One region of the Kitasatospora sp. NPDC089913 genome, then DNA from elsewhere that is predicted to be linked to it. Evidence: riboswitches for the same ligand, from Rfam matches in the RefSeq annotation. Region 1 holds a riboswitch; each other region holds the start of a gene.
The links. A riboswitch is a leader RNA that binds a small molecule or an ion and turns the genes downstream of it on or off. The one in region 1 is predicted to bind cyclic di-AMP.
Positions count from the first base shown of each region.

Region 2: another riboswitch for cyclic di-AMP. It lies ahead of ACIPYS_RS02065 (NlpC/P60 family protein); the one in region 1 lies ahead of ACIPYS_RS33750 (M23 family metallopeptidase).
Region 3: another riboswitch for cyclic di-AMP. It lies ahead of ACIPYS_RS17005 (peptidoglycan DD-metalloendopeptidase family protein); the one in region 1 lies ahead of ACIPYS_RS33750 (M23 family metallopeptidase).
Region 4: another riboswitch for cyclic di-AMP. It lies ahead of ACIPYS_RS30065 (family 16 glycosylhydrolase); the one in region 1 lies ahead of ACIPYS_RS33750 (M23 family metallopeptidase).

Region 1 is NZ_JBIVGI010000031.1:81,114-88,415, reverse strand. It holds gene ACIPYS_RS33765 (sensor domain-containing protein) at 221-946, opposite strand; gene ACIPYS_RS33760 (GNAT family N-acetyltransferase) at 1,072-1,656, opposite strand; gene ACIPYS_RS33755 (hypothetical protein) at 1,700-2,713, shown strand; gene ACIPYS_RS33750 (M23 family metallopeptidase) at 2,801-3,670, opposite strand; cyclic di-AMP (ydaO/yuaA leader) riboswitch at 3,683-3,853, opposite strand; gene ACIPYS_RS33745 (YiaA/YiaB family inner membrane protein) at 4,099-4,389, shown strand; gene ACIPYS_RS33740 (alpha/beta fold hydrolase) at 4,495-5,322, shown strand; gene ACIPYS_RS33735 (TetR/AcrR family transcriptional regulator) at 5,455-6,021, shown strand; tRNA gene ACIPYS_RS33730 (tRNA-Ile) at 6,180-6,253, opposite strand; gene ACIPYS_RS33725 (SpoIIE family protein phosphatase) at 6,445-7,302, shown strand, end outside.
Region 2 is NZ_JBIVGI010000001.1:458,413-465,714, forward strand. It holds gene ACIPYS_RS02055 (NYN domain-containing protein) at 1-76, shown strand, start outside; gene ACIPYS_RS02060 (C40 family peptidase) at 289-1,332, shown strand; cyclic di-AMP (ydaO/yuaA leader) riboswitch at 1,676-1,828, shown strand; gene ACIPYS_RS02065 (NlpC/P60 family protein) at 1,839-2,993, shown strand; gene ACIPYS_RS02070 (C40 family peptidase) at 3,258-4,322, shown strand; gene ACIPYS_RS02075 (hypothetical protein) at 4,559-5,515, shown strand; gene ACIPYS_RS02080 (glycosyltransferase family 87 protein) at 5,591-7,021, opposite strand; gene ACIPYS_RS02085 (glycosyltransferase family 4 protein) at 7,277-7,302, shown strand, end outside.
Region 3 is NZ_JBIVGI010000009.1:213,005-220,306, reverse strand. It holds gene ACIPYS_RS17020 (MarR family winged helix-turn-helix transcriptional regulator) at 1-51, shown strand, start outside; gene purB (adenylosuccinate lyase) at 216-1,655, shown strand; gene ACIPYS_RS17010 (MFS transporter) at 1,785-3,287, opposite strand; cyclic di-AMP (ydaO/yuaA leader) riboswitch at 3,599-3,762, shown strand; gene ACIPYS_RS17005 (peptidoglycan DD-metalloendopeptidase family protein) at 3,766-4,803, shown strand; gene ACIPYS_RS17000 (DUF2470 domain-containing protein) at 5,084-5,806, opposite strand; gene ACIPYS_RS16995 (RidA family protein) at 5,985-6,401, opposite strand; gene ACIPYS_RS16990 (IclR family transcriptional regulator) at 6,560-7,302, opposite strand, start outside.
Region 4 is NZ_JBIVGI010000024.1:131,337-138,638, forward strand. It holds gene ACIPYS_RS30055 (esterase family protein) at 1-806, shown strand, start outside; gene ACIPYS_RS30060 (phenolic acid decarboxylase) at 871-1,200, opposite strand; cyclic di-AMP (ydaO/yuaA leader) riboswitch at 1,505-1,673, shown strand; gene ACIPYS_RS30065 (family 16 glycosylhydrolase) at 1,677-2,966, shown strand; gene ACIPYS_RS30070 (hypothetical protein) at 2,994-3,614, opposite strand; gene ACIPYS_RS30075 (IclR family transcriptional regulator) at 3,804-4,544, opposite strand; gene aceB (malate synthase A) at 4,811-6,460, shown strand; gene ACIPYS_RS30085 (ArsR/SmtB family transcription factor) at 6,718-7,302, opposite strand, start outside.

The sequences.
Region 1 (7,302 bases):
GTGGGCACGGGGGGGGGGGGGGGGGGGGCGGGGCCCCGGGGGGGGGGGGGCCCCCCCCCCGGGGGGGGGGCGGGGGGGGCCCCCCCCCCCCCACTCCCCGCTTCCAGAGCTGCCCCCTCGCTCCGTGCGAGCGAGGGGGCAGCAGAAGAACCTGGAACGACTTCGCCAGGCATCCACTTCCGGCCTGGTCAGAAACGCTGCTCCGAGACGCGGGAGCGGTTCAGCGGCCGAGCAGGCCGCGGGCGGCGAGGCGGTTGACGTTGGTCAGGCCGCGCACCAGCTGGGGGGTGACGAGGACGAACAGCAGGCCGATCAAGCTCACGCCCGCGATCTGCAGCGGCGACTGGATGTAGTACTCGTAGTGGCCGGACTCGGTGGTGAAGTCGTAGAGCCGGTAGCCGGGCCAGTCCGTCCAGCGCGCGAACACCCAGTGGTAGGCGGGGTACAACGCGAGCGTCCATCCGACGCAGAGGAAGACCAGCGACAGCACCATGCTGAGGATCGCCCACGGGAACATCACCACCTGGTACAGCACGGCCTTCCAGCCGGCCCCGTCCGCCAGCCGGGCGGTGATCGCGCCCCAGGCGCCGGGCCGGACCACCCGCACCGGCTTCGGGCCGGGGACGTCCAGGGCCAGCAGGCCGCGGACCCGGGCCCGCTCCAGCCGCCCGAAGCCCCGGGCCGCGGTGGTCAGACCGGCCAGGACCGGCAGGCCGAGCACCGTCACGAAGGTGCCGAGGCCCAGGCAGAACAGCGTCACGGCGGTGACGAAGCCGACGATCGCCACCGGCAGACCGGTCAGCGTGTAGCCGACCTCCCGGTAGAAGTAGGAGCTGAACGGGGCCCGCCAGGCGTACGGCGGCTCCTCGGTGCGGTGAGCGCCGCCGTGCCCGGCGTCGCCGTCGTACGCGTCGTACTCGCTGCGCTGCATGGTGTGGGTGCTCATGGCCGGGTCACGGTCCCTCGGGTCGGTCGCGGTTCGGGCTCGTCGGGCGTCTCCCGCCGACCTCTGAAGCCTGTCAAAACCCGCGCCCGCCGGACATCCGGCTCCCCGGCGAACCGGGGGTGGGGTTATCCCCCCTGCCCGGCGCTCCCGGCCGGCGGGTCGTCGGCGAGCAGGGCGTACTGCCGGGCGTCCCGCCAGCCGTCCGGGCCCCGGTAGTCGTGCCGGACCCGCCCCTCCAGCCGGAAGCCGGCCCGCTCCAGCACCCGGATCGAGGCGGCGTTGTCGACGTCCACCCGGGCCTCCAGCCGGTGCACGCCGAGCGGGCCGAAGGCGAAGTCGCGCAGCAGGGCGACCAGCTCGCCCGCGTAGCCGGAACCCCAGACGTCGCGGCGCAGCGCGTAGCCGATGGTGGCGGCGCCGAACGGGACGAGACCGAGCGCGGCGTTGCCGATCGGGACGGCGCGGGCCGGGTCGTCGGCGTCGGAAAGGCGGGTGACGGCGAGCCGGTAGACCTCCCGGTGCTCCTTCTCGGCCTCCTCGACGAACTGGGCGACCTGGTCGGCACAGGTCTCGAGGTCGCGCGGGGCGAACGGGAGGTAGCGGGTGGCCTCCGGGTCGCCGAACACGGCGTGCAGCGCGGCCACGTCCTCGGGGGTGTGGTGGAACTCGCGCACGGCAAGCCGGGCACCGGTGAGTCGAACGGGGACCATGGCTCCCGACCCTACCCGCGACCAGCGGTTACGGTTCGTGGTTATGGAAGACGAAGACCTGCGGCTCGCCCCGCGCACCAAGGCCGCCGAGCTGCTCGCCTGGGCGGAGGCGGAGGGCCGCGAGCCGGTCGCCGAGAGCCCGCTGCGGGCGGTGCTGGCGCTGCTGGAGCTGGGCGAGGGCAGGATGCACGACGGCTGGCCCGAACTCACCTCCGCCGCGGTGGAGCACCTGTTGTACGAGCGCCTGTACCTGTACGTCCAGCCGGAGCCGGGGCAGGACCCGCTGGCGTACGGCGCGGCGGTGCGGCTGCTGATCGACCACCGGCGGGCGGCGAAGCGGCTGAACGCCAAGCGGCAGGAGCGGCTGCACGCGGAGGCCGAGTGGCAGGGCGAGGTGGCGGCCGGACTGCTGCGCCGGGCCGACCTGGTGACCTGGCCCCGGCTGTACACGCTGCTGCTGCGCGCGGCCGGGGTGGACACCGCCGACGGGGAGGCGGTGCGGGCCTGGCTGGAGGGGTTCCGGGGGCTGCCGGAGGAGGAGCGGCTGGCGTCGTTCGCGGCGCTGGAGGCGGACGGCGTGCTGGACCCGGTGGACGACGGGGGCTGGGAGGCCGGCGGCCGGACGCTGGCGGTCGGGATGGCCACGGACGGCGCGCGGCGGCTGCTGGAGCAGGGGCTGATGCGGCGCAGCTACCGGAACCTGGCCGAGCTGACGGCGCTGGGCCGGCCGATGCCGGAGGAGCTGGCCGGGGACTTCGGGGCGTTCGAGGAGGCCGCGGCGCTGGCGGCGCTGGAGCTGGCCGGGACCTGGACGGTGCCGGGGCTGCCGGAGCTGCTGGTGGCGGAGTTCCCGGAGCTGGCGCCGGAGCCGGGGCCAGCGGAGATCGACGCCTATCTGGCCGGGCTGGACGCGGCCTGGGCGGAGGAGCGGGCGGACGGCGACGGGTTCACGGAGACGGACGGCGACGAACCGGCGGACGGGTACGCGGACACGGACGGCGACGGGTACGCGGCCCCGGACGCGGACACGGACGGCGACGAGCGGGCGCCGGAGTAGGCGCGGAACACGGCGAGGGGCCCCTGGAGCCGCCGTGCGGCCGGGGCCCCTCGTCGTGCTCGGGGGAGCCGGGTCAGGAAGACGGCGTCAGGGGGTGACGCCGCGCTGCTCGAACCAGGTCTCCGGGTCGACCGGGGCTCCGCCGCCGGGGCGGACCTCGACGTGCAGGTGGGCGCCGGTGACGTTGCCGGTGGCGCCGACCTTGCCGATCTGCTGGCCGGGGAGGACCTTGCCGGAGCCCTTGATGATCGAGGAGAGGTGGCAGTACCAGATCTCGGTGCCGTCGGGCAGGGTCTCGACGATCCGGTAGCCGTAGGCGCCGGCCCAGCCGGCCGAGGTGATGGTGCCCTGGCCGACCGCGTAGACGGGTTCGCCCTGGTCGGCGGCGAAGTCGAGGCCGGTGTGCAGGTGCGCCCAGTAGCGCGCGCTCTGGCCGTAGTGGGCGGAGAGCCGGTAGTCGCGGACCGGCAGCTTGATGGCGGCGAGCTTGGCCTTCTCGGCCTCCTCGGCGGTGCGCCGGGCCTGCTCCTGCTGGGCGACCTGGGCGGCGCGCTTGGCCTCGGCCTCCTGGGCGGCCTGGACCCTGGCGGTCTCCTCGGCGGCGGTGCGCTGGCTGTCGGCCTGCTGCTGGATCCGGGCGGCGAGCGCGAGGCCGGGGTCGGCGGACAGCGCGACCGGGGTCTCGTCGGGGGTCTCCACGGCGGGCGCGGCGGCCGGGGTGGCGGAGGCGAAGCCGGTCGCGCCCAGGGTGGCGGCGACGGCGGTGACGCCGAGCAGCGGCGCGGTGCCGCGGGTCTGACGGGGCATCCGGTGCCGGCTGGTGTCGGCGGCCGGCGGGGCGCTCTCGTCGGCGGGGCCGCCGAAGGGACCGTGGCCGGCGAACGGGCCGGGGTGGTCGAGCAGCTGGGTGCCGGTGGAGGACCCGGACGGGTGTGCCTGGGTGTGCGTCGACGCCACGGAGGCGCGCTCCTTTCCTTCCTTCGCGCCTACCGGGTTAGCTGACGGGTTCGGAGCAGGAAGGTCTCCTACGGCTGGGTCCGGGCGATGCCCCGACCCTGCCGATTCACCCCAAGGAACATGGTTCCCCGGCTCCCATGGCCTGCCCGGAGGCCGGCCGGCGGGATTAGGCGACGGCGCACGGTGCCGTCTGGGTACGGCGTTGCGGTCCGCGCTGCGTTATCAAACGTTAATCCGAGAGCCCCCCGATTCCAAGCCATCCGTTGATGACGACCGGACACGGATCGGACGCTGCGCGGTCCGATGGGCGATTTGTGACGTTTGATGACACCTGACACTACCGAACGTGAGAGGACGTCAACGAACGGGCTCCCATCTGAGTACGACTACTCATGTGCGGCCGGAGCCGCGCGGCCATTCTGGGCGCCATGAGCGCACCGATGCAGTCACGCACCACGGCCGCCTACTACATCCAGGCCGTCCTGTCCTTCGCCCTCTCCGGCACCGCCCTCGGCGCCGGGATCGCCTACCTGCCGGTCGAGCCGTGGACCAGGGCCTTCCTCGCCGTCGGCCTGCTCTGGACGGTCACCTCGGCGTTCACCCTGGCCAAGGTGGTCCGGGACCGGCAGGAGACCACCGATCTCGTCACCAGGGTCGACCAGGCCCGGCTGGACAAGCTGCTGACCGAGCACGACCCGTTCAAGGTGGAGGGAGTCTGACCGGCCCGGGCGCGGACCGCCGCTCGGGAGGGCTTGACGGCTAAGGCTATTAGCCTTAGCTTTATGGCTATCGGCACTCGCCGACGACCGCCCGAGGAGGCTCCCATGAACGGCACCATCGCCCCCGCCACCCGCTACCTCGACCTCCCCGGTGGCCGGATCGCCTTCGACGACACCGGGCGCGGCGACGGCACCCCCGTCGTCCTGCTCCCCGGGATGCTCGACAGCCGGGCCGCGTACCGGCACCTGCGCCCGCTGCTGACCGCCGCCGGCCGCCGGGTGATCACCATGGACCTGCGCGGCTTCGGTGACTCCTCGATCCACTGGGACGACTACTCCCCCGCCGCGATCGCCGGCGACGTGCTCGCCCTGCTGGACCACCTGGGCATCGACCGGGCCGTCCTGGCGGGCAACTCCTACACCGGCGCCAGCGTGGTCGGAGCCGCCGGGGACGCCCCGGAGCGGGTCGCCGGGATCGTCCTGATCGACGCCTTCGTCGAGAACGTGCCGCCCACCGCCCTGCAGCGGACGGTGGTCCGGGCGATGGGCGCGCTGCTGGTGCGCTCGCCCGCGTTCTGGGGGCTCTACCTGCGCAGGGCCGCCTTCCCCGGCCCCAAGCCCGCCGACCACGAGGAGTACGTGGCCGGGCTGGTCTCCGCGCTGCGCACCCCGGGCCGGCGGGCCGCCACCCGGGGCTATGTGCACGGCGACTCCTCGCCCCTCGGCTGGACCTCGGCCGTGCGCTGCCCGGCGCTGGTGGTGATGGGTTCCGAGGACCCCGACTTCGGCGACCCGGAGCTGGTCGCCGACCGGCAGGCCGCCGCGCTCGGGGCACGCAAGGTGATGGTCGAGGGCGCCGGGCACTACCCGATGGCCGACCACCCGGAGGCCACCGCCGACGCCCTGCTGGGCTTCCTCGCCGAGCTCGCCTGACCGCTCGATCGCTCGATCGCCCGATCGCCTGGGACCGCACGCGCCCTCCGCCCGGCCGCCGCCGTCCAGCGCCGCCCCCTCCACCGATCCACCACGCCCACCACGCCCGCCGCGCCCACCAGGAGACCCCCGATGCCCCGAGTCGGACTCACCCCCGAGCAGGTCGTCGACCACGCCCTCGCCCTCATCGACGAGCAGGGTCCCGAGGCCCTCACCCTGGCCGCCGTCGCCGCCCGCGCCAAGGTCGCCACCCCCTCGCTCTACAAGCACGTCAGCGGCGGACTGGCCGAACTGCGCCGGCTGGTCGCCGTCCGGGTCACCGAGGAACTGGCCGACCGGCTCGCCGGGGCGGCGCTCGGCCGGAGCGGGGACGAGGCGGTCGCCGCCGTCCTGCGGGCCTACCACGCCTACGCCACCGAGCGCCCGCACCGGTACGCCGCGCTGCCGCAGGCCCCGCGGCCGGACGAGGACCTGTCGAACGCAGCCGCCCGGCTGGTCGGGGTGATCGTCGCGGTGCTCCGCGGGTACGGGCTGGAGGGTTCCGAGGCGATCCACGCGGCCCGCACGTTCCGCTCGCTGGCCCACGGCTTCGCGGCGCTGTCGACGGCCGGCGCCTTCCAGCTCGCCGAGGACCTCGGGGAGACCCAGGAGCGGATGATCACCGTACTGACCGCCGGACTGCGCGGCTGGCCCCGCTGAGCCCGGACGGGTCCGGAGCGGGCACGGAGCGGGCACGGAGCGACAGGGCGGTGGGGACGGCGAGGACGGCGGGGTCCCGGGGGGTGGGCGCCGGGGGCCGTCCGGGCGGGAACGCCGAAGGGCCCGGAGCGCACTGCTCCGGGCCCTTCGGACTGGTGTGGGGCTAACAGGACTTGAACCTGTGGCCTCTTCCTTATCAGGGAAGCGCTCTAACCGTCTGAGCTATAGCCCCGCGCCGTTACGACCCACCGCCCCCAGGGCGGCACGTCGTACGGAGAAGGGTACCGGACCCGGCGGGGCCCCACGCACACCGGGCGCCCCGGGCTCCCGGGGCACACCGTTCGACTCTCCCCTCACCCGATTAAGAAATAAGGTATTAAGAATTAACTGCCCCATAAGGCACCGGAGAGGCCGGCCATCCCCGTGGACCCGCGCAGCAGCCCCACCGCGCGCAGTGCCATGCGCTGCGTCCGCTTATTGCTGGGCTGCGCGGACGCCGCCGAACTGCTCGGCACCGTGCTCGCCGAGGGCCCGAGCTGGATCACCGGTGAGGGCTCGGCGCTCTACCTGCTGGACTCCACCGGAATGCTCCGGCTCACGGCCTCCCACGGCCTGCCCGACTGGGCCCACGAGCGCTACAGCGTGGTCGACCCGGCCGGGGACCTGCCCGCCGCGATGGCGCTGCGGCTGCGCCGTCCCTATCTGCTGAGCCCCGAACGCACCAGCGCCGACTATCCGAACCGGAACGCCGGGATGGGCACCGGGATGGTCGCCGTCGCCACCCTGCCGATGATCGTCGACGGCCGGCCGCTGGGCGTCCTCGCCCTGGCCCTCGCCCACCGGGGGACGGTCCCCCGGCGCGACCTGGACGTGCTGGAGACCCTCGCGGACGCCTGCGGGCACCGGCTCGGCCACCTGCTGGAGCACGCCAGGGCGGGCACCGGGGCGCTCGGCGGAACGGGCGGGACCGGAGGGCACCCGGGGCACGGCGAGCAGCCGGGAGGCGGAGGGCACCCGGAACCCGAAGGGCAGCCGGGACGCGGAGGGCGCCCGGACCGGGGTGCGGCGCACGGGGTGCGCCCCGGCCCGTGCGCGGGCGCCGCCGATCCGGCCGCCGCGACCGCCCACTCGATGCTCTCGCTCGCCGTCCGGGCCTCCGGGCACGGGGCCTTCGAACGGGATCTGGTCACCGGCGAGACCCACTGGGACGCCCAGGCGCTGCGGCTGGTCGGCCGGCCGGCGCCGGAGCGCGGCGGCACCTCCCCCGCCCCCTCCCTGGAC
Region 2 (7,302 bases), on a different contig from region 1:
CGCGGACGGCGTGCGGAAGGCCGGCGCGCGCCCCGTCGCCTCGGTGCTGCTGCTGAACCGGCTGGCCCGTCCGTAGGTCCCGCGCGGCGCGGGCCGACGGCAATGACGGCTGGTCAGCGCCGGGATTGCGGTCTTGTGCGGGTTTCGTGAAGTCCGGGTGCGGGCGGCAGGTTCACGCAATCGTGGGAGTGGCGCGAAACGTGGATCTTCACTAGGGTCTGGCGTCAAACCTATTTTCCGGATTCTCACCCCAACGGGTGAGGCCATTGGAAGAAGGAGCCGGTCCTCTTGGCCTCCCACCGCCGTCCCAAGCAGCCGAGCCGCGCGCGGGTCTCCGTGCTCACCGCGGCCGCTGCGACCGCGGTCGCTCTCTCCGCCCAGGTCGCCGCCCACGCAGCGCCGAGCCCGTCGCCGAAGAAGGACGACGTCAAGGCGCAGATCGACCAGCTGAACGAGGAGGCCGAGCAGGCCACCGAGCGGTACAACGGCGCCAAGGAGCGGGCCGACCAGCTGCGCAAGCAGGCGGACCAGCTCCAGGACCAGGTCGCGCGCGGCCAGGAGCAGATGACCCAGCTTCAGTCGGGGCTGGCCGCGGTGGCGGGCGAGCAGTACCGCACCGGCGGCATCGACCCGTCCGTCCAGCTGATGCTGTCCTCCGACCCGTCCGGGTACCTGGACAAGGCCTCCAGCGTGCAGCAGGCCAGCTCCAGCCAGGCCGAGGCGCTCAAGGGGCTGCAGGACCAGCAGCGCCGGCTCGACCAGCAGAAGGCCGAGGCCGCCGCCGTGCTGGCCTCGCTGGACAGCACCACCAAGGACCTGAACCAGTCCAAGACCGAGGTCGGCAAGAAGCTCCGCGAGGCGCAGGAGCTGCTGAACTCGCTCAGCGCCGCCGACCGCGCGGCCGTCAAGGCGGCGCAGCAGCAGTCCGACCGCGCCTCGCGCGGCAGCGAGCGCACCGACCCGGCCAGCCTGCCCCAGGCCAGTGGCATGGCGGGGTCGGCCGTCGCCAACGCGATGAGCAAGCAGGGTTCCCCGTACGGCTGGGGCGACGTCGGCCCGAACACCTTCGACTGCTCCGGCCTGATGGTCTGGTCCTACGCCAAGGCCGGCGTCTCGCTGCCGCGCACCTCGCAGGCGCAGGCCAACTACGGCAGCCGGGTGCCGTCCCTCGCCGAGGCGCAGCCGGGCGACCTGATCATCTACCGCGCCGACCGCAGCCACGTCGGTATGTACATCGGCAACGGCATGGTGGTGCACGCGCCGCACACCGGTGACGTGGTGAAGGTGATGAAGGCCGACGCCATGCCGATCAACGCGATCCGCCGGGTCTGACGCTCCGCCACGACACCCCCGGGGGCGGTTTCCGGCCCCTGTGATCAGCGCCACCCCCGACCGGGGGTGGCGTTGGGGTTTGGGTCGGGCATTAGGCCGTCCAGGTGGAAATGATCAGCCTGATGTGGGGATGTGATCACACTCGGTCATATTCACAAAGGAACTTGGGTATTCTTCTGGCTTTTTTCTGACAAGGATTTGAACGGATCACGGATCTGTTACTAGGGTCGTGCTTCGAACCTCGCACAGTCGATCACCCAGCCTGGGTGGCGGTGGGGTTCGCCGCCGAGTTCGCGAAGCAGCCGGGCGGGGCCGCAGGTGCCCGCCCGAACCAGACCCAGCAGTCGGGGGTCCGCTGTGGAGCGGAGCCGGGGAACCACGTTCCTCCGGGGTGAATCGGCGCCAGGTCGGCCGCTCGCGCGGACGGTGAGGCGTCGTAGGGCACGCTTCCGCCCGAACCCGTCAGCTCACCCGGTAGGCGGATGAGGAAGAAGGAGTCCGCCTTCGTGGCGTCCCATCGTCGTCCCAAGCCCGCCGGCCGCACCCGGGTCTCGATCATGACCGGTCTCGCCGCCGCTGCCGTCGCCCTCTCCGCGCAGTCCGGCGCCCACGCCGACCCCGCGCCGACCAAGGACCAGGTCAAGGAGCAGGTCGACCAGCTCAACGAGCAGGCCGAGGTCGCGACCGAGAAGTACAACGGCGCCCAGGCCAAGCAGCAGGAGCTGCAGAAGCAGGTCGCCGAGCTGCAGGACAAGGTGGCCCGCCAGCAGGCCGTGGTGACGGAGGCCCAGGGCGGCCTCTCCGAGATCGCCGGCGAGCAGTACCGCACCGGCGGCATATCGCAGACCGTCCAGCTGATGCTGTCCGCCAGCCCGGACAACTTCCTCAGCCAGGCCGACGCCCTCAACCAGGCCGGCTCCACCCAGTCCGGCGCGCTGAAGGAGCTCCAGGAGCAGCAGCGCAGGCTCGACCAGGACCGCACCGAGACCCAGACCAAGCTCGGTGAGCTGGAGTCCACCACCCAGCAGCTGAAGACCTCCAAGGACGAGGTCCAGGGCAAGCTGGCGAAGGCCCAGCAGCTGCTCAACACGCTCACCGAGCAGGAGCGCCAGGCCCTGCGCGCGGCCGAGGAGAAGGCCGCCGCCGAGGCCAAGGCCAAGGCGGACGCCGCCAAGGCCGAGGCCGCCAAGGTCGCCAAGGCCAAGGCGGACGCCGAGCGCGCCACCCGCGACACCAGCCGCAGCGACCTGAGCTCCCCGGCTCCCGCCGCCTCGGCGCCCGCCAAGCCGGCCGCGCCGGCCGCCAACGGCTCGCGCGCCGCCGCCGCGATCGCCGCCGCCGAGAGCAAGCTCGGCGCCCCGTACGTCTACGGCGCCACCGGCCCGAACTCCTTCGACTGCTCCGGCCTCACCGGCTGGGCGTACGCCCAGGCGGGTGTGTCGCTGCCGCGCACCTCGCAGGAGCAGGCCAACGCCGGGACCCGGATCGGCTCGGACATCTCCCAGGCCCAGCCCGGCGATCTGGTGATCTTCTACGGCGACCGCCACCACGTCGGCATCTACGTCGGCGGCGGCCAGGTCATCCACGCCCCGAAGCCGGGCGCGTCGGTCCGCTACGAGTCGGCGTCCAACATGCCGGTCAACACCATCGTGCGCCTCTGACCCCCGGGTCGGCAGAATCCCGGCAGGCCCGGTCTCCCCGAGGGGAGGCCGGGCCTGCGGCTTTGCCCCCGGTCGTCGCCCGGTCGCCGGAAGGCCCGGTGGGCGAACCGGTCTGATGTCCGATCGGTGACCGAATATTCGGGTTCGGAGGGGTTTGGAAACGGTTGCCCTGACTCGCTAACGTCTGCCACCGGATGCCCGCTTCGACAGCCGACCGGTCCGGTGCGGCGGCGGGTCCGGGCCCAGGATCGGAGCCGACGTCGAATGACCGCGCACCGCCGTTCCCCGCTGTCAGGTGCTCACACGCTCGCCCGGGCGCTGGTGCTCACCGCGGCGGCCACCACCGCGCTGGGCGTGGCGACCGGCGGCACCGCGCAGGCGGCTCCCGGCGCGCCCGACGCCCCGGCGAACCGCAAGGACGTCAAGGCCCAGGTCGAGCAGCTCTACGACGAGGCCGAGCAGGCCTCGGAGCGCTTCAACGCCGCCCAGGAGGCCCAGCAGCGGCTCCAGCACGAGACCGGCACGCTCCAGCAGCAGATCGCCGTCTCCCAGGACGAGCTCAACCAGCTGCGCGGCGACCTCGCCACCGTGGCCGGCGCGGAGTACCGGGGCGGCGGCATGGCGCAGACCGTCCAGCTGATGCTCTCCACCGACCCGGAGGGCTACCTCTCCCGGGCCCGCACCCTCGACCAGGCCGCCGAGCGGCAGAACGAGACCCTGCACGAGGTGCTGGGCCGTCAGCGGGTGCTCGACCAGCGCCGGGCCGAGGCCTCGGCGAAGCTCGCCGAGCTGGAACAGACCCGCAAGGCGCTGGCCGACGGCAAGCAGCAGATCCAGCAGCGGCTCGCCAGGGCGCAGCGGCTGCTCAACAGCCTCGGCGCCACCGAACGCGCCCGGCTCGCCGCCCAGGACGCCCGCGAGGCCGAGCAGCGCGCCACCCGCGGCACCGACCGGCTCGACCTCGGCACCACCCCGCCCGCCTCCGAACGCGGCGGCGCCGCGCTGGCCGCCGCGGTGCGGATGATCGGCTCGCCCTACGTCTACGGATCCACCGGGCCCAAGGCGTTCGACTGCTCCGGTCTGATGTACTACAGCTGGCGGCAGGCGGGAGTGACCCTGCCGCGCACCTCGCAGGCCCAGGCGTACGCCGGCCGGCGGGTCGGCATCTCCGAAGCACGGCCGGGAGACCTGGTGATCTTCTACCGGGACATGCACCACGTCGGGATGTACGCCGGCGGCGGGGTGATCGTGCACGCCCCCTACCCGGGTGCCCGGGTGCGCTACGAGAGCGTCAACGCCATGCCGGTCTCGGGGGTGATCCGGCTCTGAGCCGCCCGGACCGTGCCGGCGGCCGAGGCCCGTCCCGGCGCACCGCCCTGCTGCTCGCGGCCGGCGGCCTCGCCCAGCTGTCGCTGCCCGGCGCCGTCCCCGCGCGGCCCGCCGCGGCGGCCTCGGACGAGTACGCCGAGGTCTCGGCGCTGCTCGCCGGGCGGGCCCGGACGCTGGGCGAGGGGCCGCCCCCGCTGCCGCTGCGCGCCGACTACCGGAACCTGCTGCTCGGCCCGGTGGACCGGGCCGGGCGGTCCACCGCCACCGCCGAACTGACCGTCACGGTGACCGGGTACGACGAGCGGCCGGTGGTGCACCCGCGCCGGCTGACGCTGCTGCGCACCGCCGCCGGCCGGCGGATCGAACGCGAGGAGGCCGCCGGGGGGCCGCCGCCGCTGTGGGACCTCGGCCCGGTCGGGGCCGCCGCCGGGGCGCGCTGCCTGGTGCTCGGGGTGGACGACGTGGACGGCGCGGACGGCGCGGGGCAGGCCGCGCGCGCGGCGGCGGCCGCCGTCGGCGACCGGGCGGTGTCCGCCGTCGAGGCGCTCTGGGGCAGCGCCTGGGCGGGTCGGCTGCTGCTCGAACTGCCCGCCACGGGGGAGCAGTTCGCGCGGCTGCTGGCGGACGACCGGCCCGGCTGGTCGGACCTCGCCGCGGTCACCGTCTCGGCGCCCGGCGCGCCCCTGCACGCCCCGGCCGACCGGGTGCTGGTCAACCCCGGGGTGTTCGCGCGGCTGAGCGACTTCGGCCGGCAGGTGGTGGTGACCCACGAGGCGGTGCACGTGGCGACCCGGGCCGACACCCGGGCCTGGACCCCGCTCTGGCTGTCCGAGGGGGTCGCCGACTGGACCGGCTACCGCGACTCCGGGCGCTCGGCCCGGCAGATCGCGCCGGAGCTGGCCCGGGACGTCACGGCCGGACGGCTGCCCGCCGCGCTGCCCGCGGACGCCGCGCTCACGGCCGGCGGGGAAGGCCTGGCACAGGCCTACGAGCAGTCCTGGCTGGCCTGCGACCTGATCGCCCGCCGGTACGGCCCGCAGCGCCTGGTGGCGCTCTACCGGGCCGTCGGCGCGGCCGCCCCCGGCGCGGACCGGGAGGCGTGGCTGGACGGGCTGTTCCGGGACCGGCTGGGCCTCGGGCTGGACGGGTTCACCCGCCTCTGGCTGGCCGAGGTCCGGGCCCTGGCGGGCTGAGTTCCGGGCCCCGGCGGGACGGGGCGCCCCGGCGGACGCCGGGCCGCGTCCGCCCCGGGTGCGGCCTCGTCCCGGTCAGCGCCGTTCGCCGGGCGCGGCCGGCGCCGCGGGCCGGTCCATGCCGTCCAGCAGGTCCTGCTCGTACGCGATGCCCGGCCGCACCGAGAACGAGACGGCCGGCACCGGCTCGGCGCGGGGCAGCACCACGGTGGCCGGCACCCGGTCGGTGCGCCGGGTCGAGCGCCAGAGCCGGACGCAGGACAGCACGGTCGCGACCAGCAGCAGCACGTTGCGGGCGGTCAGGACGGCGATCGCGCCGGGCCTGCTGGCGACCACGTCGCCGAAGACCAGCGGGAACTCCACCAGCGTCAGCGGGGTCGCGGCCAGGATCAGCAGCGCCACCGGCCGCTGGCTGGTGCCGCGCACGGTCAGGCAGACCGCCGCCGCGCCGACCAGCCAGACCAGGTACTGCGGGCTGATCACCCGGCTGGTCACGGTGAAGATCAGCAGTGCGGCGAGCGCCGCGTCGTACATGGTGGCGGCGTTGCGCCGGCGCGCGGTGAACCGCCAGAGCAGCAGCCAGCCGAAGCCGAGCACGGTACCCGCCAGCATCACCTTGCTGACCAGCGGCACCCACGGCCCGAGCATCTCGACCGAGCCGTAGTTCATCATCACCTTGCCGTCCCAGCTCCCGGCGATCCGGGCGAAGTGGATCGGCAGCGCGCCGACCGACTCCACCTCGATGCCGCGGTCCTTCTGGAACGTCAGGAACTCGAACGCGCCGTTCATCCCCGCCGCCAGCAGGAAGCCGATCGAGGCGGTCGTGGCGGCCGCGGCCGTCCAGGACCGCCGGGTACGGCGGCCGGAGGGGGTGCCGATGAGGCCGAGCAGCGGCCAGATCTTGACGATGCCGCCGAGCCCGAGCAGCAGACCGCCGATCGCCGGCCGGCGGATCAGCGCCAGCAGCCCGGCCACCGCGATCGCGGTCACGATCACGTCGTAGCGGTTGTAGATCATCGGGCCGAGCAGCGGGACGCCGGCCACCCAGACCCAGGCGCCGGTCAGCGCCCGGCCCCTGCGCAGCCCGGTGCGGACCAGCAGGCCCATCGCGAGCGCGTCGGCGATGCCGCAGATCACCCAGAACGACACCAGGTACGACCAGGGCAGCAGGCCGGGCAGCAGGATCACCAGGGCGGCGCCGGGCGGGTACTGCCAGGTCACGTCGTCCAGCGGGAAGGTGCCGGTCTGCAGGACGCCGTACCAGCCGTGGTAGATCAGCCAGACGTCGGCGGTGATGTCCCCGCCGGGCATCCGGAGCACGCCGGTGACCAGGAGCAGCAGCAGCGTCCGGGTGGCCACCCAGCTCGCGCCGAGCGCCAGCAGCGCGCCGGAACGGCCGGAGGGGCGCGTGGTGCGCTGCACGGGCTCGCGGCGCACGGCGAGCGCCGTGCCGGAGCCCTCGGCGCCGCTGGGTGTACCGGACTCGGTGGCCGGGGCCAACTCCACTGCGCTCCCTCGTTCGTCTCGGACGTTCCGTCGGCGGCGCCGCGCGACGGACGCCCGGGCAGTCCGGGCGGGGTCGGGGCCGGCCGCCACCGCGGGGCCGGGCCGGACGCGCCGACCACCCTTGTCCTAGGACAGACCCGGGGAGGGAACGGTTGCCTTGCGTGGATCCGTTCCCGGCGGGTCGTCGTGTTGACCTATCGTACGGATCACCCAGCGGTACACCGAGCACCCCCCGACCGAGCGAGCCGTGGCCTGATGCACAAGACCTTGATCGTCACCAA
Region 3 (7,302 bases), on a different contig from region 1:
CTGCACTCGATCTGCCTCCAGGTGCTGCCGGTCCTCAGCGGACGGCAGTAGGACACCGGCAGGAGGACACCGGTAGCCGGCACCGGCACCGGCACCGGCAGCCGGTCGGCGGGTCGCCGCAGCCGCTCCCCGGGGCGGGGCCGATCGCCCGCCGGTCGCCCGCCGGTCGCGGTGGGCCGGTCCGGCGCGGGTCCGGCTGACCTCGGCTGTTAGGCTTGCGAAGCGTGAGCGCGAAGCCCCAGATCCCCAATGTCCTGGCCTCCCGGTACGCCTCGGCGACCCTGGCCCAGCTGTGGTCCCCCGAGCACAAGGTGGTCCTCGAGCGCCACCTGTGGCTCGCCGTCCTGAAGGCCCAGCAGGACCTCGGCGTCGAGGTGCCCGCCACCGCCGTCGCCGACTACGAGCGGGTGATCGACCAGGTCGACCTCGCGTCCATCGCCGCCCGTGAGCGGGTCACCCGGCACGATGTGAAGGCCCGGATCGAGGAGTTCAGCGACCTCGCCGGCCACGAGCAGATCCACAAGGGCATGACCTCCCGGGACCTGACCGAGAACGTCGAGCAGCTGCAGATCCGGCAGTCCCTCGAGCACGTGCGCGACCGCACGGTCGCCGTGCTGGTCCGCCTGGGCCGGCTCTCCGCCGAGCACGCCGAGCTGGTCATGGCCGGCCGCTCGCACAACGTGGCCGCGCAGGCCACCACCCTCGGCAAGCGCTTCGCGTCGATCGCGGACGAGCTGCTGGTCGCCTTCCGCAGGCTGGAGGAGCTGATCGCCCGCTACCCGCTGCGCGGGATCAAGGGCCCGGTCGGCACCGCCCAGGACATGCTGGACCTGCTCGGCGGCGACACCGAGAAGCTCGCCGAGCTGGAGCGCCGGGTCGCCGGCCACCTGGGCTTCGACAACGTGCTGGTCAGTGTCGGCCAGGTCTACCCGCGCTCGCTGGACTTCGAGGTGCTGACCGCCCTCGTCCAGCTGGCCGCCGCGCCGTCCAGCCTGGCCAAGACCATCCGTCTGATGGCCGGTCACGAGCTCGTGACCGAGGGCTTCAAGGAGGGCCAGGTCGGCTCCTCCGCGATGCCGCACAAGATGAACACCCGCTCCTGCGAGCGCGTCAACGGCCTCGCCGTGATCCTGCGCGGCTACGCGTCGATGACCGGCGAGCTGGCCGGCGACCAGTGGAACGAGGGTGACGTCTCCTGCTCGGTGGTCCGCCGGGTCGCGCTGCCGGACGCCTTCTTCGCGTTCGACGGCCTGCTGGAGACCTTCCTGACCGTCCTCGACGAGTTCGGCGCCTTCCCCGCCGTGGTCGAGGCGGAGCTGGACCGCTACCTGCCGTTCCTGGCCACCACCAAGGTGCTGATGGGCGCGGTGCGCGCGGGCGTCGGCCGGGAGACCGGGCACGAGGTGATCAAGGAGCACGCCGTCGCCTCCGCGCTCGCGATGCGCGCCGGCGCCCGGGAGAACGAGCTGCTGGACCGGCTGGCGAACGACGACCGGATCCCGCTGGACCGGGCCGGGCTGGACGCGCTGCTGGCCGACCGGCTGTCCTTCACCGGTGCGGCCGGTGCCCAGGTCGCCGAGGTCGTCCGCCAGGTCGAGGCCGTCGCGGCCGCGTACCCGGAGGCCGCCAAGTACGCGCCGGGCGACATCCTCTGACGGTTGTCCACCCCGGTCACCGGGCCCCGTCGCCGTTCGGGCGGCGGGGCCCTCGGCGTGTTCGGGGGTCCGGGCTTCCGCCGGCGGGGTCCAGCCCTGTTCGGGGGTCCGGGCTTCCGCCGACGGGGCTCAGCCCTGTTCCGGGGCCGAGTGGCCGGGGTCGAGCGGCGGGGCGTTGGTGCCGCAGGCGTAGCGGCAGTCCGGTTCGGCCACCGGGTGGTGGTCCTCCGGGGCCAGGACGTTGCCGTGGACGGTGGCCAGAGCCGTGAGTCCGCCCGCCACGAGCAGCCCGGCGCAGATCAGCATCGCGGTGCGGAAGGCGGAGTCGACCGCCGAGGGCACCTGGTAGGCGTCGCCGCTCAGACCCGCGAGCGAGGGCAGCGCGGCGACCGCCAGCAGACCGGCCGCCCGGGCCGCGGCGTTGTTGACCCCGCTCGCGATGCCCGCGTGCCGCACCTCGACCGCCGCCAGCACGGTCGCGGTCAGCGGTGCCACCAGCAGCACCATCCCGCTCCCCATCACCGCGACGGCGGGCAGTACGTCCGTCCAGTAGGAGGCGTCGGGCCCGATCCGCAGCATCAGCAGCACGCCCGCCGCGCACAGCAGCGGGCCGACGGTGAGCGGCAGCCGCGGGCCGATCCGCTTGCCCAGCCGCCCCGCCCGGGCGGAGAGCGCCAGCATGATCACGGTGATCGGCACCAGGGCGAGTCCGGAGACCAGCGGGGAGAAGCCGGAGACGATCTGCAGCTGCACGACCAGCAGGAAGAAGACTCCGCTGAACGCCGCGTACACGGCGAGGGTGACCAGGTTGACGGCGGTGAACAGCCGTGAGGAGAACAGTCCCAGCGGCAGCATCGGCTCCGGGGTGCGGCGCTCGACCAGGACGAAGGCGGCGCCGAGCAGGAGCCCGGCCGTGCCGGTGACCCAGACGGTGGCGGAGAGACCGCTCCCGGCGGCGGTCAGCGCATAGGTGATCGAGCCGAGCGCGAGGGCGGCCAGGACCGCGCCGAGCACGTCGAAGCGCCCGGTCGAGCTCTCGTCCCGGCTCTCCGGGACGTGCCGGGCCGCGACCGCGATCACCGTCGCGGCCAGCGGCAGGTTCAGCAGGAAGATCCAGCGCCAGCCCGGGCCGTCCACCAGCCAGCCGCCGAGGAACGGGCCCACCGCCGCCGACACCCCGCCGAGGCCGGACCAGAGGCCGACCGCCGCCGAGCGGTCGTCCGGACGGAACACCGCCTGGAGCATCGCCAGCGAGCCGGGGGTGAGCAGCGCCCCGCCGATGCCCTGCACGGCACGGGCCGCGATCAGCACCTCGATGGTCGGCGCGGCGGCGCAGGCGGCCGAGGCGACGGCGAACCAGACGACGCCCAGCAGGAAGATCCGGCGCCGCCCGTACCGGTCGCCGAGCGCGCCACCGAGCAGGATCAGGCCCGCCAGGGTGAGCAGATAGGCGTTCAGCGTCCATTGCAGGGCGTCGAGCCGGGCGTCGAGATCGGTGCCGATCCGGGGCAGTGCGACGTTCACGACGGTTCCGTCGAGCATCGCCATGCTGGAGCCGAGCACGGTCGCCAGAAGTACCCAGCGTCCCTGTGCGGTGCCCAACCGCAGGGTGCCGGCATCGGTGGTGGTCACGGCCCATGGTGGGGCTCGTGGGGCCGACGTGACAAGGGTCACCGGGGGTGTGTCGGAGATGTCCGTTCCGTGAGTGATCGTGTGCGCACTGATGACGACATCGGCGCAGGGTGGCGGATCACGTGCACTCGGTGAATGGATTGTGCGCTTACTGTGCATGCCTTTCATGCGGAGCGTCACGGTGTTCCGGACTTTGGTCCCGGGTTCCGGAGATCGACATTGCTTCACCCGAACGGATGGGTTTTAGTTCAGCGACCGCCCGGCGTCAGCCCGGGTGGCCACCGGGTGGAACGCCTAGTCCTGCCGCTGCCCGGTGGTTCGCAACGAACTCTGTACGGCAGGAGCGGGGGACCCACAGGTAAGTCGCCGGACCCGAATTGACGGTCCGGCTTGGGGTGAAGCCGCATTTCTCTGCGGCCGGGCAACTCCAGCCCGAACCCGACAGCTCACCTCGCAGGCGTCGGAGAGGACAGCTTCCATGCCCGCACAGGCTCGTCGTATCGCCATGCCCCGCGCCGTCCGCATCGGCATCGCCACCGCCGTCACCGGCGCCGCGTTCGCCCTCCCGCTGGTGACCACCGTCACCGCCCAGGCCCACGAGGCCCCGGCCGCCGGGCACACGCACCAGAGCAGCACCTGGACCGGCGCCGCCAGCGTCGACGCCGCCCCGGCCGCTGCCGAGAACGCCCCGGCTGCCCCGGCCGCTCCCGCCGCCGAGGCCGCTCCGGCCGACTACAAGGTCGTCGGTGGGGACACCCTGTCGAAGATCGCCGACGCGAAGAACGTCGAGGGTGGCTGGAAGGCGCTGTTCGAGCACAACCGCTCGGTCATCGGTGCCAACCCGAACCTCATCTTCCCGGGTCAGCAGCTCGCGCTCGGCGCCAAGGCCGCCGAGGCCGCCAAGCCGGCCGCTCCGGCCGAGGCCGCCAAGCCGGCCGCCCCCGCCGCCAAGGCGCAGGCCTCGCAGGACTCGGCGAAGCCGGCCAAGCCGACCGCTCCGGCCGAGAAGCCGGCCGCTCCGGCCGCCAAGCCCGCCGCCAAGCCGGCCGTTCAGGCCGTCGTCGCCCCGGTCGCGAAGCCGGCCGCTCCGGCCCCGGCCGCCGCCACCTCCGGCTTCTTCGCCCCGCTGGCCAACCCGAAGCTCGGCACCGCCTACGGTGTGGCCGGCTCGATGTGGGCCTCCGGCCACCACACCGGCGCCGACTTCGTCGCTGCCACCGGCACCCCGCTGCGCGCCGTCGCGGCCGGCACCGTGGTGAAGGCCGGCAACGGCGGCGCCTACGGCAACGAGGTCGAGATCAAGCTCGCCGACGGCAAGTACGCCGAGTACGCGCACCTGTCCTCGATCGGCGTCTCGATCGGTCAGACCGTCACCGCCGGCCAGCAGATCGGCCTCTCCGGTGCGACCGGCAACGTGACCGGCCCGCACCTGCACTTCGAGATCCGCACCGGTTCGGAGTACGGCTCGGACATCGACCCGATCGCCTACCTGCGGGCGCACGGCGTCGCGATCTGACCTTCGGTCGGATCATCTGCCACCGCCGGGTGCGGGGCGAAACGACCTCCCGGAATGGTCATGTCGGGTGACCGCTGGACCGGGTGGACGCCGCACCCGAGTGGATTGACGGGCGCGGGACACGCCCGTCCTGCCGGCCGGCCCGGCTCACGAGAACTCTCTCGTGGGCCGGGCCGGCCGTCGTTGTGGCGGGGTTCGAGGGTGGGGAGGAGCGGGGCGGTGATAACCGATATGGGGTCAGTTTCGCTGGCGGGCGGGCTGGTTCGTGCATCCGCCGGGTTCAGGACCGGTGGGTGGCCGGCTCCTGCTCGGCGGCGGACAGCAGTTGGTGCACCCGGTGGCCGAACTCGTCCGCGTCGCGGGCCGGTTCGATGAAGACCAGGCGGACGTCACGGTGGCCGTGCGGGTGGTCCAGGCGGAGCACCAGGCCGTACCGGTCGAGCGCGAGCGGGCGGACCTCGGGGCGGTCGGCGAGCAGCGCCGGGTCGAGCAGCCGGGTGAGCACGGCGAGCGCGTCGGGGTGGTCGTCGGCCAGGTGGGTGAGCAGTCCGGCCTCGTAGCGGGCCAGCGGGTCGGGGGCGGCCGCCGCGAGGTCGGCGCCGGTGATCGCGGTGGTGCCGTACGGGGTCGAGAGCACGGCGTGCGCGACGTCCAGGCGCAGGTGCACGCTGAGGCCGTCGTCGGCGAGGTGGGCGAGGTGGAGCCGGCCGGCCAGGGTGAGCCGCCCGCGCACCCGGTCGCGCACGGCCACCGGGGCGATGTCGGTGAGGTCGAGCACGACGGCGAGGCCGTCCTGCTCGCGGGCGGCGGCGGAGGTCACCGGGGAGTCGAGCGGCGCGCGCAGCCGCAGCCGGGAGCCGTGCACCGAGACGGGGGTGGAGAGTTCGTGCTGCTCGCCGCCGGCGCGGATGACCACCGAGGAGGTGGCGGTCAGCAGGCTGCCGATGCGTTCGGCGGCGGTGGGCTCGGGAATCTCGGCATCGTGCTGCGGGTGCGGACTCATGGGATCGGGACCTCCGGCGGACGAGCTGACCTTGTAGTTAGGTGAGCCTAACCTAATCATTGGAGGGGGAGAGGGCAAGGTGTCGTCGGGGTGGGGCGGAACCGGCCATGCGCGAAGGGCCCCGACCCGGCTTGTGTGCCGGGGCCGGGGCCCTTGCGGTGCGGGCGGTGCGCGCGGGTCAGGCGACGACCGCCTGGGCGTCGATCTCGACCAGCATCGGCTCCTGCGGGAGCTCGCAGAAGATCGTGGTCCGGCAGGGCTTCACGCCGCCCGGCGGGATGTTCTCCTCGATGAACTCGGCGTAGACCTCGTTCATCAGCGGGAAGTCGGCGCGCTTGGTGAGGTACACGCGGAACATCACCACGTCCTCGACGGTCGCGCCGCCCGCCTCGACGATCGCCTTGACGTTCTCCAGGGTGCGGCGGGTCTGTGCCTTCACGTCGCCGTGGTGGAGGTACTCGCCGGTGGCGGGGTCCTGCGGGCCCTGGCCGGACACCTGGAGGATCGGGCCCTTGCGGACGCCCTGGGAGAACATCCAGGCCGGGGCGGGGGCGCCGTCGGTACGGATCTCGGTCTTGTCGTTCTGGACGCTCATGCGTGCTCGCTTCCTCGGTGGGGTGGGTGGTGCTGTGGTGCTGTGGTGCGTGCTTCGGGGCTTTCGGGCCTTCGGGCTTGGTGGTGCGGGGTGCGGGGTGCGGGGTGCGGGGTGGTCGGGGGTGCGGCGGGGTGCGGGGTGCGGCAGGTACGGGGTGGTCAGTGGCGCGGGGGCTGGCCGCAGTCGGCGGAGATCGCCCGTGCGGTGGCGAGCAGTTGGGGCAGCAGCTCCAGCACCTGCTCGTAGGGGAGCACGACGTCCGGGACGGAGATCGAGGCGGCGGCGACCACTCGGCCGCTGGCGTCGCGGATCGGCGCGGCCACGCAGTTGATGAACGACTCGTGCTCGGCGTGGTCCTGCGCCCAGCCCTGGGCAGCGACCTTCTCCAGCTCGGCCAGCAGCGCCTCGGGCGTGGTGAGGGTGCGCGCGGTGTGCGGGGTGAAGTCGATGCCGGCCACCACCCGCCGCCGTTCGGGCGCGGGCAGGTCGGCGAGCAGCACCTTGGACACCGCGGCGCTGTGCAGCGCGGCCCGGAGGCCGATCCGCGAGTACATCCGCACCGGGTGCCGGGAGTCGTACTTGTCGATGTAGACCACCTCGCCACCCTCGTACGCGGCCAGGTGCACGGTCTGGCCGGTGCCGGCGTTGAGTTCGGCGAGGTACGGTGCGGCGATCCGGCGGACCCCGCGCTGTTCCAGGGCGAGCCCCGAGAGCGCGAACAGGCCGGCGCCCAGGTGGTAGCGGTATCCGGCGTCGCGGTAGACGAACCGTTCCTCCTCGAGGCTCTGCAGCAGTCGGAGCACGGTCGTCTTGTGCACACCGAGCACCTCGGCCAACTGGTCGAGGGAGCGCTCGCCCTCGCCGAGTTCGGCGAGGATGCGCAGGGCGCGGGTGACGGTCT
Region 4 (7,302 bases), on a different contig from region 1:
ACAAGTCCGGCGAGATCCGCGAGGTCCGCATCGACGGCGCCACCACCCGGCTCTCCACCGAGGGCTACGTCTACCTGCCGCCGCAGTACTTCCAGCCCGAGTACGAGCAGAAGCAGTTCCCGGTCCTGGTGGTCAGCACCGGCTTCCCCGGCATCGCCAAGAACCTCGTCACCCGCCTCAACTACCCGGGCGCGGCGCTGAAGCTGCTGCAGGAGGGGCGGATGCAGCCGACCGTGCTGGTGCTGGTGCGCCCCTCGCCCGCGCTGCCGCAGGACACCGAGTGCGAGGACGTCCCCAACGGCGCGCAGACCGACGCCTACTTCGCCAAGGACGTGCCCTCGGCGATCCAGGCCACCTACCGGGTCTCCGCCGATCCGAGGGCCTGGGCGTTCATGGGCAACTCCACCGGCGGCTACTGCGCGCTCAAGCTGGCGATGCGCCACCCCGACGTCTACCCGACCGCCGTCTCGCTCTCCGGCTACTACCAGGCGGCCGACGACCCGAGCACCGGCGACCTCTACAACGGCAGCGAACAGCGCCGCAACGAGGCCGACCTGATGTGGCGTCTCAAGAACCTGCCGCAGCCCGCGATCTCCGTGCTGCTGGCCGGCACCCGGGAGGGCGACGGCAACTACCGGCGCGAGACCGAGGCGTTCGTGGCCGCCACCCGCAGCCCGATGAAGGTCTCCTACAGCATGCTGGAGACCGGCGGCCACAACTTCGAGACCTGGAGCAAGCTGCTCCCGTCCTCACTGGAGTGGATCTCCCAGCGCCTGACCGTCCCGGCCGCGAGCCCGTCGGCCTGACCGGCGCGGCGGCGGGGCCGTCGGCCCGACCGGCACGGCCGGGTGTCCGCGCGGGCGCAGGCGCTCAGACCACCTGCTCCAGGGTGCCGGTGTGCAGCTCGCCGACCCGGCCGCCCTCGCCCTCGTACGTCCAGAACGCGCGGACCGTCATCCGGGCCAGATCCATCACGTGGCTCACGGTGATGCCGCTCACCTCGGTCCAGCTGACGAAGTAGACCTGCGGGCCGACCTCGGCGACGTGCAGGGAGACGTCCTCCCACTGGCCCGCCGATTCGCCGAGGCCCTCCCAGCGCAGCCGCTTGCCGTCGGCCGAGTAGGCGTTGCGGAAGGCCGCGCCGTTGTCGACCCGGAACAGGAAGGTACGGCCGGCGAAGGCGGGCAGGGACGCGGTCATGGTGGGGCGGGTCTCCTCGTCTCTGGACGTGCTGTCGTGGTGCTCGCTGCGCCCCGGACGGTTCCGGACGCGGATGGATCTCCAACCTATCCGACCACCCCGCCTCCGTGGCGCACTTTCCCCGTCGGACCCGCCACCACGGCCACCCGGAACCACCGTCCGGGGGCCCGGCGCTGCGGTGTGAGCTGCGCGACAACCACCCCCGGAATGTTGTCCGTGCGCGGACGGCCTGCCTAGCCTGCAGGAGCTTCCGCCGCAGCGGAGCCCCGCCGTCGGGACGCCGAGTCCCGTCCACCCGCCGGCCGGCAGTCGAGCACCACAGCGGACGGGAGCGGGGGACCCAGGTCAGTGCCCGGCCGCGCGCGGATCGTGCGTGTGCGTCGAGGCTAGGGGTGAAGCCGCTCTCCGGACGGCCGGGCAACCTCAGCGCCCGAACCCGACAGCTCACCTCGTAGGCGTCGCAGAGGACCACTGCCATGCCCACTGCCTCCCCGCAGCCCCCTCGGCCTGCCCGGAACCCGGGCCTCCTCGCCCGACGTCCGGCCGCCCGCCACGCCCGTCCCTCCCGCCGGGGCCGCACCGCGGCCCTCGCCGCCACCGGGGCGCTCGCCGTCACCGGTGCCGGACTGCTCGGCCTCCCCGCCGTGACCGGCGCCCAGGCCGCCGCCCTGCCGACCGTCACCCAGGACAAGCTGGCCCCGGCCACGATGGTCGCCGGCAAGGCGACGGCCGCCTCGCTCACGCTGCACTCCTCGTCCTGCTTCACCGCGAAGACCGTCGGCGTCGGCGTGCGCGACGCGGCCGGGCGCAACCTCGACTTCCCCGGCAACCGGAGCAACGTCCAGGTCTGCCCCGCCGGTCTGTCGATCACCACCGGTACCCGGACGCTGGCGGCCGGCACCTACACCCAGTTCGGCTTCTGGCAGGACAGCACCGGTGCCTGGCACAACCTGCCCTCCCGCCAGCTCGTCGTCTCGGCCGCCACCCCGACGCCGACCCCCACCCCGACCCCCACCCCGACGCCGACCCCGACCCCGACCCCGACGCCCACCACCCCCGGCACGGGCGCCCCGGTCGCGGGCAAGAAGCTGACCTGGTCCGACGACTTCGACAGCCTCGCCCTCGGCTCCCGCTGGACCGCCGACCGGAGCAGCTCCTACCACTACGGCGACCACAACCCGAACGACAACAAGCTCGACTGGCTGAACAAGAACAACGTCGCCGTCTCCGGCGGCGTCGCCACCTTCACCGCCAGGCCGGGCAGCCACACGCTGGAGAACGGCAAGCAGGCCTGGGACACCGGGCTGCTCACCACGGAGTACTCCAGCGAGGGCTTCAAGGTGAAGACCGGGGACTACATCGAGACCCGGGTCAAGCTCCCGGCCGGCACCGGCGCCTGGCCGGCGCTGTGGACGTGGAACAGCACCAGCGGCACCCACGGGGAGATCGACTCCTTCGAGTACCACAGCGACAACCCGAACCTGCTGGAGCTGACCAACCACATCAACCCGGGCCACCTGTACTACACCGACGCCAAGGCGATCGCCAAGGACGGCTGGGTCACCATCGGCACCCACTACGGCGCCGCCTCGGTCGACTGGTACGTCAACGGCACCAAGGTGTTCTCCGACGGCAAGGGCGTCGGCGCCGGCTGGACGGCGTACCCGATCCTCAACCTGTCCCTGAGCGCGGGGAACTACCACCCCGCGCCCTCGGGCACCACGCCGATCACCTTCGCGGCGGACTACGTCCGGGTGTACCGGTAACAACGGCCACCGCTCCGGGGCCGACGGTCAGGCGATCGGCCTCGGAGCGGTGGTCTCGACGACCTCGATCTCGAACGGCTGCCGGTTGTTCGCCTCGTTCCGGTCGTCGTCGCCGCGCACCGCGACGTAGCCGCCCTTCAGCGTGCCGAGCGGGACGTCGGGCTTCAGCCGGAGCGGGATCAGCGCCGTCGCGCTGCGGAACTTCGGCAGTCCGGCCGGGAAGGTGCAGCGCACCCGGTGGCCGTTCTGGAACTCGGAGCAGTTCTCCGGGAAGAACGGCCCCTCGGCCGTGACCCCCTCGGGCAGGGTGACCACCACGGTGAACGGCGAGGCGGTCCGGTCCGGGCCGAGGTTGCCGACGAAGGCGTGCAGGGTGGTGGTGCCGCCGGGCGCGGCCGGGTCCGGGTCGATCCGGACGACGTAGAGGTCGGAGTCCGAGTGCCTGGCCGCGGCCGGGTCGGCGTTGGCGCCCGGCTCCGCGGCGCCGGGGTCACCGGCCCCCGGCGCCGGGGCGCTCGCCCCGGGCGCGGGCGCCTTGTCGTCCGGCGGACAGACCGCCCCGGCCTGTCCGGCGGCCAGCACCGCCACCGTGCACCCCGTCGCCAACGACCTGCCGAGAAGCCTTCGAACGGAACCGCTGCGGGTCATCGCCGCTCACCCTGCCCTTCGTGTCCGGCCGGCCCGCGCCGTCGCGGGCCGCGTCCGGACCAGCGTCGCCGACCGGTCCGCCGGGGCCGGACGACCCGCTCCCGGACGGCTCGAAGGGGCCCTCGAACGGGTGAACGTCCGGGCGTGTCGCCGTGCCGACGGACCGTCGGGGAGTCGGCACCGGGCTCGTCAGGGAGCCAGCACCTGGCCCAGCCGGGCCGCGATCCCGTGCATCACCGGCACCAGCGACGCCGCGCCGGCCTGCTCCTCCAGCGCCCTGATCCGGGCCTCCGGGCCGGAGACGGACAGCGCCGTCGGGGTCGGCGCGCCGGGGACGGCCAGGGCGATGCAGCGCACGCCGATCTCCTGCTCCTGGTCGTCGACCACGTAGCCGCGCTCGCGCGCCTCGGCGAGCTGCGCCATCAGCTCCTGCGGGTCGGTGACGGTGTGCGGGGTGTGCGCGGGCAGCGGGTTGGGGCCGAGGACGGCGCGCGCCTCCTCGTCGGGCAGCTGCGCCAACAGCGCCTTGCCGACGCCGGTGCAGTGCGGCTGCACCCGGCGGCCGACCTCGGTGAACATCCGCATCGAGCGCCGCGACTGCACCTGCCCGACGTAGACCACCTCGCCGCCCTCCAGGACCGCCAGGTTGGCGGTCTCGCCGGTGGCCTCCATGAGTTCGGCCAGGTAGGGGCGGGCCCAGCTGCCGAGCAGCCGTCCGGCGGTCTCGCCGAGCCGGATCAGCCGCGGGCCGAGGGTGTAGCGGCGCGCGGTGTCCTGGCGGACATAGCCCTGCTGCACGAGGGTACGAACCAGGCGATGGATGGTCGGCATCGGCAGCCCGGAGGAGGTGGAGAGCTCGCTGAGCGTCGCCACGCCACCGGAGTCGGCGAGCGCCTCCAGCAGCTGGAAGGCCCGTTCGACGGACTGCACTCCGCCGCCGGTGCGCTCCTGTCCCGTCGGGGCGGCCGCTTTCGGGGCGCCGCCCCCGCCGCCCCCGCCGCTCGCGGTGCTCTCGCCGCCTTCGGTGTCTTCGGTGCTCTCACTGCTCTCGGAGGTAGGGGCCACCGGCGTTCCCTTCGCGGTCGGAGGAGGAGTACAGTCCCAGCGATCATCTCAACAAACCGTTGAAATTCTGTATCGCGGAAACTAGTCTCCACCTTACAGAATCAAGCCCTCCACTTAGGAGTGTCCTGCTCATGGCTGCAGATCAGGGACCCGGAGCTTCCCCCACCGCTCCGGTCGTCACGGTCGCGGGTCCGCGCGTCCACCGGGCCGAGGAGGTGCTCACTCCGGAGGCGGTCGCCTTCGTCGTCGGCCTGCACCGCTCCTTCGAGGGCCGGCGCCGCGAGTTGCTCGCCCGCCGCCGGGAGCGCCGTGCCGCGATCGCCCGCACCGGCACCCTGGACTTCCTGCCCGACACGGCCGGGGTCCGCGCCGCCGACTGGCGGGTCGCCGAGGCGCCGAAGGCGCTCCAGGACCGCCGGGTCGAGATCACCGGCCCCACCGACCGCAAGATGGTGATCAACGCGCTCAACTCCGGCGCGAAGGTCTGGCTCGCCGACTTCGAGGACGCCACCTCCCCGACCTGGGAGAACGTGGTGAGCGGTCAGATCAACCTGATCGACGCCTTCGAGGGCCGGATCGACTTCAGCAGCTCCGCCGGCAAGGCCTACACGCTCCGCCCGGCCGCCGAACTCGCGACCGTGGTGGTCCGCCCCCGCGGCTGGCACCTCGACGAGAACCACCTGCTGGTCGACGGCGAGCCGGTGGCCGGGGCGTTCCTCGACTTCGGTCTCTACTTCTTCCACAACGCCGCCCGGCTGCTCGCCCGCGGCGCGGACGACCCGAACTCCGGGCCGTACTTCTACCTGCCGAAGACCGAGAGCCACCTGGAAGCCCGGCTCTGGAACGACGTGTTCACCCACGCCCAGGCCGAGTTGGGCATCCCGCACGGCACGGTCCGCGCCACCGTGCTGATCGAGACCATCACCGCCGCCTTCGAGATGGACGAGATCCTCTACGAGCTGCGGGACCACGCCGCCGGCCTCAACGCCGGCCGCTGGGACTACCTGTTCTCCATCGTCAAGAACTTCCGCGACGCCGGCGAGCACTACGTCCTGCCCGACCGCAACACCGTCACCATGGCCTCGCCGTTCATGGCCGCCTACACCCGGCTGCTGGTGCGGACCTGCCACCGGCGCGGCGCGCACGCGATCGGCGGCATGGCCGCGTTCATCCCCAGCCGCCGGGACCCCGAGGTCAACGCGGCCGCGCTGGAGAAGGTCAAGGCCGACAAGGACCGCGAGGCCGGCAGCGGCTTCGACGGCTCCTGGGTCGCGCACCCGGACCTCGTCCCGGTCGCCCGCGCCTCCTTCGACGCCGTGCTCGGCGAGCGCCCGCACCAGAAGGACGACCCCGGTCCGGCCGAGCCCGTCACCGCCGACCAGCTGCTCGACATCGCGGGCGCCGGCGGCAGCTGCACCCGGAACGGGCTGCACAACGCCGTCCAGGTCGGCATCCGCTACATCGAGGCCTGGCTGCGCGGCCTCGGCGCGGTCGCCATCTTCAACATGATGGAGGACGCCGCCACCGCCGAGATCTCCCGCTCGCAGATCTGGCAGTGGATCCACAACGACGTCGTGCTCGCCGACACCGGGGAGAAGGCCACCGCCGACCTGGTCCGCCGGCTGGTCGCCGAGGAACTGACCGCGCTGCGGGCCGAGGTCGGCGACGAGGTCTATGCCGCCGGGCGCTGGCGCGAGGCCGCCCAGCTCTTCGAACAGGTCGCGCTGGCCGAGGAGTTCGCGGACTTCCTGACCCTGCCCGCGCTGCCCCTGCTCGGCTGAGGGTCCTGACCGCACCGCCCCTGCCCGGGCCGAGGGGCCGGACGCCAACGCCCCTGCCCGGCCGAGGCCCATGCTACCGGCCGGGCACGCCGGCGGTCCCCTCCGGTGCGGCGCACTCGGTCCGCCGGGTGCGCCGTTCCGTCCGGTGACACCGGGACCGGCGGACCCGGTGCGGCACTGCTCGGTGCGGCGGTACCCGGTGCGGCACTGCTCGGTGCGGCGGCACTCGCTCCGGCGGTCCGGCGCCGTGCCGCCCGTCAGCCGCCGCGGAAGGTCAGCGCGTCACCGAGGGCGCTGCGCCGGTAGAGCACCCGGCGGCCGTGCCGGGTGCGGTCCAGCAGACCGGCCGCGGTCAGCGCCCCCAGATGGCGGCTGACCGCGCCGGGCGTCACCCCCAGCCGGTGGGCGAGATCGGTGGTGCTGGCGGGCGACGCCAGGAGGACCAGCAGCCGTGCCCGGGCCGCCCCGACCAGACCGACCAGCGCGGCCGGCGCGGCCGCCCCGGCCGGCCCGGTCCTTCCGGCCAGGCCCTCCGCCATGGTCGCCCGGCCGCGCGCGGGGTAGGCGATCAGGGGCGGTCCGTCCTGGGTGATGTCGGTCTGCGCACCGATCCCGGCCAGCGTCGGGATCAGCACCAGGCCCCGCCCGGCCACGTCCACCGAGGTGCCCAGCGCCTGGACCGCCGGATTGGAGTCGTTCAGCCGCAGCACCCCGGCCCGCCAGGAGATCCGGGTGTCGAGGTCCGCGAACAGCCCCTCCGCACCGCGTTCCGAGAGCATCCGGCCCCGGTGGGCGAGGTCCGCCTCCAGGACCTCCCGCGCCCGCGGCCACCACGCGGGGGC